2 regions of the Endozoicomonas sp. Mp262 genome follow, and region 2 is predicted to be linked to the other one. Evidence: predicted binding sites of a transcription regulator. Region 2 holds the regulator's gene; the other holds the start of a gene.
The links. The regulator LexA, encoded in region 2, represses DNA repair genes until DNA is damaged. The targets are predictions, from matches to a motif close to TACTGTNTANNTANACAGTA.
Positions count from the first base shown of each region.

Region 1 (4,426 bases), 770 kb from region 2:
GGCCTGGCCTGGATCAAGGTGAATGCCATTGAAAATGGTGCTAATGGTCTGCAATCTCCTATCATCAAGTTCCTGGGTGAAGACGTGACCATGCAGATTATGGAACGCGTTGGAGCCCAGAATGGCGATATTGTGTTCTTTGGCGCAGATAAAGAGAAGGTTGTTAATGAAGCTCTGGGTGCACTGCGTTGCAAGCTGGGTGCTGACCTCAACCTGTTCACCCGTGAATGGGCACCTCTCTGGGTGGTTAACTTCCCCATGTTTGAGGAAGACGATAAAGGTAACCTCACGGCCCTGCACCATCCGTTTACTGCCCCAACCTGCACGCCAGACGAACTGATGGCCAATCCTGCAACAGCGCTGTCCAGAGCTTATGATATGGTTCTGAATGGTTACGAAGTAGGTGGTGGTTCTGTACGTATTCATGAAGAAACCATGCAGCAGACCGTATTCCGTGTGCTGAATATTGATGAAGAAGAGCAGCGGGAGAAGTTTGGCTTCCTGCTGGATGCCCTGAAGTACGGTGCGCCTCCTCACGGTGGTTTGGCGTTCGGCCTGGATCGTCTGGTGATGCTCATGTGCGGCACTGACAATATTCGTGAAGTGATTGCCTTCCCGAAAACCCAGTCTGCCGCCTGTCTGTTGACCCAGGCTCCGGGAACGGTTGATGCGAACCAACTGCGGGATCTGAACCTTCGTATCCGTCGTGATCCGGCATCTGCAGTCAGCCATTAATAATTACGGGCTGATTTTTACGTGATTTAAGTTAAAATCCACCGGTGTTTTTCATCGGTGGTTGAGTGATGAGGTTGTGCTATGGCAGGTCACAGTAAATGGGCCAATATTAAACACCGTAAAGCAGCGCAGGATGCCAAGCGGGGGAAAATTTTCACCAAGATTATCCGGGAGTTGGTGGTTGCAGCCAAACAGGGTGGTCCTAATGTTGATGATAATCCCAGTCTGCGTGCAGTGGTTGATAAGGCGCTGGGCGCTAATATGACCCGCGACACCATTAATCGTGCTATCGCCCGGGGTGCCGGTGGTGGTGAAGATACCAACATGGAAGCGGTAATCTACGAGGGTTATGGCAGTGGGGGTATTGCGGTATTGGTGGAGTGCCTGACTGATAACCGTAACCGGACCGTGGCAGAAGTACGCCATGCTTTCTCAAAGCATGGGGGTAATCTGGGTACTGATGGTTCTGTTGCTTACCTGTTTAGCAAGAAAGGCCAGATTTACTTCGAAGAAGGTACTGACGAAGACGCAGTGATGGAAGCAGCCCTGGAAGCAGGTGCTGAAGATGTTGTTGCTAACGATGATGGCTCCATTGAAGTCATTACCGAGTGGACCGATTTTATTTCTGTGAAGGAAGCCCTGGAGGCTGCGGGCCTGAAACCTGCCGGTGGTGAGGTAGCAATGATTGCTGCCACCCAGACTGAGCTGGATCTGGCAGGTGCTGAAAAAGTCATGAAGCTGGTGGATCGTCTGGAAGACCTTGATGATGTCCAGAATGTCTATACCAATGCAGATATTCCGGCAGAGGTGATGGAACAGCTGGGTTGATTCCGGTTTAAGCGGATTGATGGCAGGAGTGGTTCGCTGCTCTTGCCAGGCTCACCGTGTTTTGCTGCTACTGAGTGTTTTTTAATTAAATCCTGTCCTTGATTTAACTGGCCCTTACTTTTTATCTGGATTCAGAGATTTATGGTGACTGCTACCATAAAAAAAAGAGTAATGATGGATGTTAATGTAACCAGCACCCGAATATTTTCACTCATTGTGTAACCAACCTTCCGCTTATCACAAAACAGCTTATACCCACTTCTGCGGTGTTCCTAGGTTACTTTGGTAATGCCCTGTGAGGTCTTTGTAATTTTGTATGCACCTACAGTATTCTATAGATTGGTTTTTTACGTCTATTTAATTTCAAACAGCCTCTTAGAGTAAATATGGGAGGAATCTGGAGTATTGGATGGCCATTCTTATGGGCATAGACCCGGGGTCCAGGATTACGGGTTATGGCGTGATAGAGGAGCTGGGTTCCCGTTGCACCTATATTGCTTCCGGTTGTATTCGTATTAAGGATGCGGCTCTGCCCGAGCGTTTACAGAAAATATATGAGGGCATATCAACGGTTGTCGAACAGTACTGCCCCCGGAGTATCGGCGTAGAGCAGGTTTTTATGTCAAAGAATGCTGACTCTGCCTTGAAGCTTGGGCAGGCCAGGGGAGCTGCTATTGTTGCTGCGGTGAATCATGGCCTGGAAATTGAGGAGTATTCTGCAAGACAGGTTAAATTAGCCGTTGTGGGCAAAGGTTCGGCTGATAAATTTCAGGTGCAGCATATGGTTAAATCCATCCTTGGCCTGGATGATACCCCCCAGGCCGATGCTGCGGACGCCTTGGCTGTGGCACTTTGTCATGCACATACACGGGCCAGTATGGTGAGGATGGCTGGCGCCACGGGGCGGCGTAACCGTCGTTTTATTAGGTAAGAGAGCACAAATGGAAGGCCGCAGCGCTCAATACGATGTCCAGTATCTGATCGGGGCTGTAAAAGTGGCATAGCCTTTTCCAGGTTCGCAGCTCTATTTTCTGCTTTCGATAGAGGTCGTCGGTTACTTGAATCAGTAACTGTTCCTTATGACTCCAGCCCGGAGCAAAGCGGCCATTGGCAATAAGCTTGATATCACTTGGCGTTAACCCGTGATCCAGGGCAGCGGCAACAATCCCGGGCAAAAGATAGTGTGCTTTATTGAGGTAAGCGCTGCGCAAGGCAACCAGTGCCCTGTCATTTAAGGGAAGGCTGCTGTATCCCCGGACGTATTGGGCAAAGCTTTTTGCGGGTTTATCGAGCCGGGGCCTGACTTGATGATGCCGGTCCAGTATAGCCTGCATGCTGGCCAGGGGTTTTTTGAGGGTGTGACGGTATTGCTTACTATCCCCGTGGGGATGGTAGTCACTGGCCAGTTCCGCAGCCGCCAGGTACTTCCATAGTGAGCTCAGAAATAGTCTTAAGTTATACATGCTGTACGCTGAAAGGTATAAGTGTTTTCAGGATGAATTAGAGTATGGTTTAGGGATTCAGTTCCCGAACTGGAAGCATAGTTAGGGGTACTGACAAGGGTGTTAGGGGCTGTAGTGATTTAGGCTCGCTCCCAGGGTGTCGCGAAAGATATTTTGATTAACCACGGAGGCACAAAGGCACAGAGATTTATTGTTTGAAAATAAAAAAACGTGCCTTTGTGCCTCCGTGGTTAAAAAAACAGCAACAAGCCTGCTTTGTGCATGCCGCATTATGTTTTGCGAGATACTTGGGACGCTGGGAGCGAGAGGATAACTGTCGTAATAATCAGGAAACTGGAATTGGCATGATTGGAAGAATTAAGGGCATCTTAATTGAAAAGTATCCACCGGGGCTGCTGGTGGACGTTGCTGGAATAGGCTATGAAGTGGAAGCGCCCATGTCAGTTTTTTATAAACTGCCTGATGCCGGTGCTGAAGTGACTTTATACACACACTTTGTTGTTCGTGAGGATGCCCAGCTGCTGTATGGGTTTACCAACAGGAACGAAAGGGAGTTATTCAGGACACTGATTAAGGTGAATGGTGTGGGGCCAAAGCTGGCACTGACTATTCTGTCGGGAATCGAGGGCGAAGCATTTGTTCGTTGTGTCCATGAAAACGACAGCGCCACCCTGGTCAAACTTCCCGGTGTCGGAAAGAAAACGGCGGAGCGTTTGATTGTAGAAATGCGCGATAAGCTGGATAACTGGGCACCGGCCCCACTGCTGGATGGTACACCTTTGGGTATGGAACCTGTGGGTACTGTTTCGGCAGATGTGGAACAGGAAGCCGTATCTGCATTGATTACCCTGGGTTATAAGCCACAACAGGCCAGTAAGGTGGTGGGCAAAATATACAGTGATGGCATTACCAGTGAGGAACTGATCAGGCAGTCCCTGAAAAGTATGATTTAATGTTGGTCACAGGGAATAGACTGCTTATGCTATTCCCCATCAATTCTAGGATATCAATACTGAAGTGCAGCCTTTTGCTTCAAGAGCTTTATTGAATCAAGACTCACCAATCCCGCAGCAATACTAATCAATCCATAGGTAATCCACTGTGAACCGCTGAAGGGTTCTTTTAAGATAGCAATGGCCACCACAAAGATAATCGTCGGTTCGAGGTAGGTGAGTAAGCCAAAAAGGCTGACAGGCAAAGCCCGGGAGGCAGCAATGTATAGAAAGAAGGAAATGCTGCATAAAAAACCAAGGCCGGGTAAAAGCAGCCAAAAATCCGGCCTGCTGGAAATCAGGCTGAGGAAATCTGAATCCGAGGCCAGCATAAAAATAGCGATGGGTGAAAACAGCAGGCATTCGAAGAGAAAACCGGGTACGGTGCCAATGCCGGTATAGCGTTTC
Region 1 is NZ_CP092489.1:4,833,078-4,837,503, reverse strand. Features, by position in the region: gene aspS (aspartate--tRNA ligase) at 1-735, shown strand, start outside; gene MJ595_RS21580 (YebC/PmpR family DNA-binding transcriptional regulator) at 817-1,563, shown strand; gene ruvC (crossover junction endodeoxyribonuclease RuvC) at 1,973-2,494, shown strand; gene MJ595_RS21570 (carboxymuconolactone decarboxylase family protein) at 2,487-3,026, opposite strand; gene ruvA (Holliday junction branch migration protein RuvA) at 3,371-3,979, shown strand; gene rarD (EamA family transporter RarD) at 4,033-4,426, opposite strand, start outside.
Region 1: the regulator LexA is predicted to act here: its motif matches at 1,874-1,893, upstream of ruvC (crossover junction endodeoxyribonuclease RuvC).

Region 2 (4,426 bases):
AACATCCAGCTGATAAAAATAAATATGTTCATCATCAAGGGCCTGGTAACCAAACATATCACCGCCCAGATGTTTACTTGGCTTGAAAAACCAGTCAAATGCAGCGTCTTTTATTTTAGCCGGTTGGGTTAATAGCCCCTCCTGCGTTTTGGCCGCAGACTCAAGGTCTTTCTCTATAGTGGTAATAGCGCCGGACAACTCTTTATTTTTTTCTTCCAGCGCACGCTCCAGTTCAATAATGCGAATACCGGCCTTTAAACGGGCATCGAGTTCATCAAAATTGACCGGCTTGCTTAAGAAGTCATCAGCACCCTTATTAATACCCTCTACAACTGCTTTACTTTCAGTTTTCCCGGTTAGCAAAATAAAATAAAGATAACGCCCAAAATCATTTTCACGGATAGACTGGCATAGCTGAATACCATCCATTTCCGGCATCATCCAGTCACTGATCACAATTCGCACTTCAGGGTGAGCTTTTAACACTTCCAAAGCTTGAACACCATCTTCAGCTTCGAGAACCTGGTGCCCTTTCTTTTTTAGAATCACCGATAGCATCAAGCGTTGATCTCTGGCGTCTTCAACGATAAGTATGTTCATAGCGGACTAGATTATTCCATCCATGGGGCAGATTTATTGTTTACCTATAAGATTGAATATAGCTGGTCACACTATTTATGCACCCTTATCTCTACCAGGGTAATCGGGTCAACTATTTCACTCAACCATTCCTGAAGAGTCCTGCCACGGCTTCTTGCTCGTTTAATAATATGAACATCGCGGCCTTACAGAGATAACATAGATTTTGGATATCACCGTCAATAACCACTCCAACCGATTTTTAATTTATATAAATATCCCATTGTAAAATCACAATAAATACTTATTTTCAGCCGGAAACAATATCGATGAGAGTTCCTACAGCTACCTGCTCAAACAAATCAATCACATCCTTATTGCGCATGCGAATGCAGCCCTTTGATTCCGGCCTGCCCATGGGAGAACTATCCGGGGTGCCATGAATATAAATATACCGCCGCATACTGTCCACTGACCCGAGACGATTAACACCCACCTCTTTGCCGCTTAACCATAGGATACGTGTCAATATCCAGTCTTTTCGTTCAGGTTGAAGGATAGCCAGTTCCGGTGAATAAATCTCACCGGTCCACCTGCGACCGACAAACACCGCACACTCCGGTGCACCCCTGCCAATTTTCGCCCTGATAACATGCTTTCCAAGGGGAGTCTGTCCACTGCCTTCCTGCTGACCTACACCATTTAATCCCGTGGATACCGGGTAACTGATCATCCGGCCATCGTCCCCATGCAAGTGCAATTGCTGTTGCGATATATTAACCGAAATAAACACAGGCTCTCCTATGGCACCCTGTTATGCAGGAATCAATCAGGTATGGGCCCTGAGTCCCGCTGCCATAAACGGCACCATTTTTCGAAGAATGGCTTCAAGGTCATCATTCATACCATAATCACTTTGTGCGATAGCCCTGAGGGCATTGGCTCCGGACATGGTAAAAACCGTTGATCCCAAAATAAAATTAACCCGCCAGAACATATCGCCGGCAAGAAGGTGAGGGCACATTCCCACCAACAGTTTGAAATAGCGCTGGAAAACATCACCATAGGCTTCGTTAAGATACCGCTTAAGATGCCCCTGGGCTTCACTGTATGCCAGACCTATTAAACGCATAAAGACCGAAAGGTCATCGCCACTTCGAGGTTCAACAGCCATAATCTGATCCACCAGCAGATGCAATGCCGCTTCCAGGTCAGAATCCCTGCCCGTCCCACCGAAATCATCCAGCGCCTTGGCCATGTTCTCCGCAAAGGGATCCAGATAACGGGAGAATACCGCCTGAATCAACGCTTTTTTTGAGCCAAAATGGTAATTCACTGCAGCAAGGTTAACATTAGCCTTGCTGGTAATTGATCGTAATGATGTTTCCGAAAATCCCTGTTCAGCAAAAAGTAGTTCCGCCGCGTCCAGAATCCGCTCTACTGTTAACGAGTGTGACATGCGTTCAAAATGACCAATGACCCAAACAAATGTTTAAAACATAAGTTTGAAACCTGTCTGTGTCAAGATCGCTTGAATCCCTACAAATACTGGATATAATCACAGTAACTGTATAAAAACACAGAGTATCATGATCAAACTCACTAGACGCCAGTCTGAAATCCTGTCGCTGATAAAAAGCCATATTGAAGATACCGGATTTCCACCAACCCGTGCTGAAATAGCCAAAATCCTGGGCTTCCGCTCCCCCAATGCTGCTGAAGAGCATCTTCGGGCACTGGCCCGTAAAGGTGCCATTGAAATAAGTCCGGGAACATCACGGGGTATCAGAATTCCGTCCTTACCTTCCGGGCTTCCGATTATTGGCCAGGTCGCTGCAGGCAGCCCGGTATTGGCTGAAGAACATATTGAAAGTCACTTATTACTCAATCCGGCTTTTTTTTCTCCAAAAGCGGATTTTCTGCTCCGTGTTAAAGGCATGAGCATGAAAGATGTCGGAATACTTGATGGCGACTTGTTAGCAGTTCATAAAACCCATGAAGCGCGCAATGGCCAAATTGTCGTGGCAAGAATTGATAATGAAGTCACGGTCAAGCGCTTTGAAAAGAGGAAAAACAAAGTCTATCTCCACCCTGAAAACAATGAATTCGAAACACTTGAAATTGATTCCAATGAAAGTCAGTTTGCCATTGAAGGACTGAGCGTCGGAGTCATTCGAAATTAAAACAAGAGGGCTATTGACTTCTATGCTCAGGAAACAGCATTTCCCATAAGCCATTAAGTCCCGGAAAGCCAAATACCCACCAAGGCTTGCCGGACACTTAATTCAGTCCCGCAGAAGAGATAAGGATATTGTCAAGCTCAGTGCAATACCCTTTTTTCAGGAACCTCTGCCACGTTACCCTGAGATTCTCCCTGACGGCTCACCTCATTGATCCCTGCATCAAACATCACTTTAGCCACTTCAAGGTGGGCGCCTTGCAGGAAGGATTTTGCTTCTTCAGAAAACGTTAACGTCAGAAGCGGCTCTTCATCATCACTCCGTCTCAGAACGATTTCACCATCAGATAACTCAACAATCTCCAAAAATGCAGCCGCCATAACAACATAACCTACTGATTTATAACATTGGGTCGCATTGTGCAGGAAGGTTTGCATTCTTTCAAGAAAGCCGTCTATTGCGGAAAATCAGTCAGTGGTTCAAAGATCGGGGCGTGAGAAAAGCAAGAGCGGTTATTCCCTTTGCCCCCCCAACGACTGCCGGGTATTACCATTCAAAACTATAATTTCTGGCATAAGCCACCAGTTCAGACAGAGAATCCATAACATCCCGGGCACTTTCACCAGCAGGTAGCACATCCGGCGTTAAATCCTTCAGGAATATTTCGCTGGTTTTGGCCGTAGAGGGCACCATGGCCTGACGCAGTGCACTATTCTCATCAGCGGAATTAATGAGCTGTAAAAAGCCGGATTGATGCTCAAGCTGCCTGATATAGTCAAGCTCTGACGAATGCTGGCCACTCTCCTGAACCAGTGACACAGCCTCATTCAAATCAAAAGGTAGCACCTTGACATTCACCTGGTAACTTTCAAGCACTTCTGCCAATAAGGACCGGTAAGCCGTAGCCAGACTGATAATACTGGCCTCACGAAAAACCTGAACCTCACCACCCTCACTGGCCTCCCATGCCTTCAGATAGGTTCTGGCATGATACAGCATTTTATTGGTGACCCGTTGCCACTGGCCTGACATAGCTAAATCCCCATAGCCTGACCCGATTCCCGCTTATCTCGGCTACTGACTATCCAGTCAGCAGTGAGATAAGCCAGGAAAAGGGCATTTCGACACATTACCGGTTACGCTTTCTTGGAAGCAGCCTTGCTTTTCTTCTTGGTGTTTTTCTCCAGCCACCGCCCTTCCTCAAAGGTGGCACTCCATCCAGTGGCCTTGCCATCAACCTCACTCATTACATATTGCTGCTTGGTTTTACGGCTAAAACGAATAACGGCAGGATTACCTTCAGGGTCTGCTCTTGGTGCATCCAGGAGATAATTGTATTTACTGTCAATTTCTGCCTGATGGGGGAGTAGTTCAGAAACCAGAGGCGCCCGGGTCTCTCTGTTTTTAGGGAATTGACTGGCCGCCAAAAACAACCCTGAGGCACCATCGCGGAGGATATAGTGGTCTTCAACCTTAACGCACTTCAGCTCAGGCATGGGCACCGGATCCATCTTGGGAGGAGCAGGCTCACCATTTTTAAGCAGCTTACGGGTATTTTTACACTCTGAGTCAGTACAACCAAAGTATTTTCCGAAGCGCCCGGTTTTCAACTGCATTTCAGAGCCACACTTATCACATTCCAGAACCGGCCCGTCATAACCCTTGAG
Region 2 is NZ_CP092489.1:4,066,016-4,070,441, forward strand. Features, by position in the region: gene MJ595_RS17815 (SpoIIE family protein phosphatase) at 1-600, opposite strand, end outside; gene MJ595_RS17820 (L,D-transpeptidase) at 890-1,372, opposite strand; partial or broken gene MJ595_RS17825 (TetR family transcriptional regulator) at 1,418-2,038, opposite strand; gene lexA (transcriptional repressor LexA) at 2,172-2,762, shown strand; gene MJ595_RS17835 (hypothetical protein) at 2,900-3,139, opposite strand; gene MJ595_RS17840 (hypothetical protein) at 3,306-3,791, opposite strand; gene topA (type I DNA topoisomerase) at 3,896-4,426, opposite strand, start outside.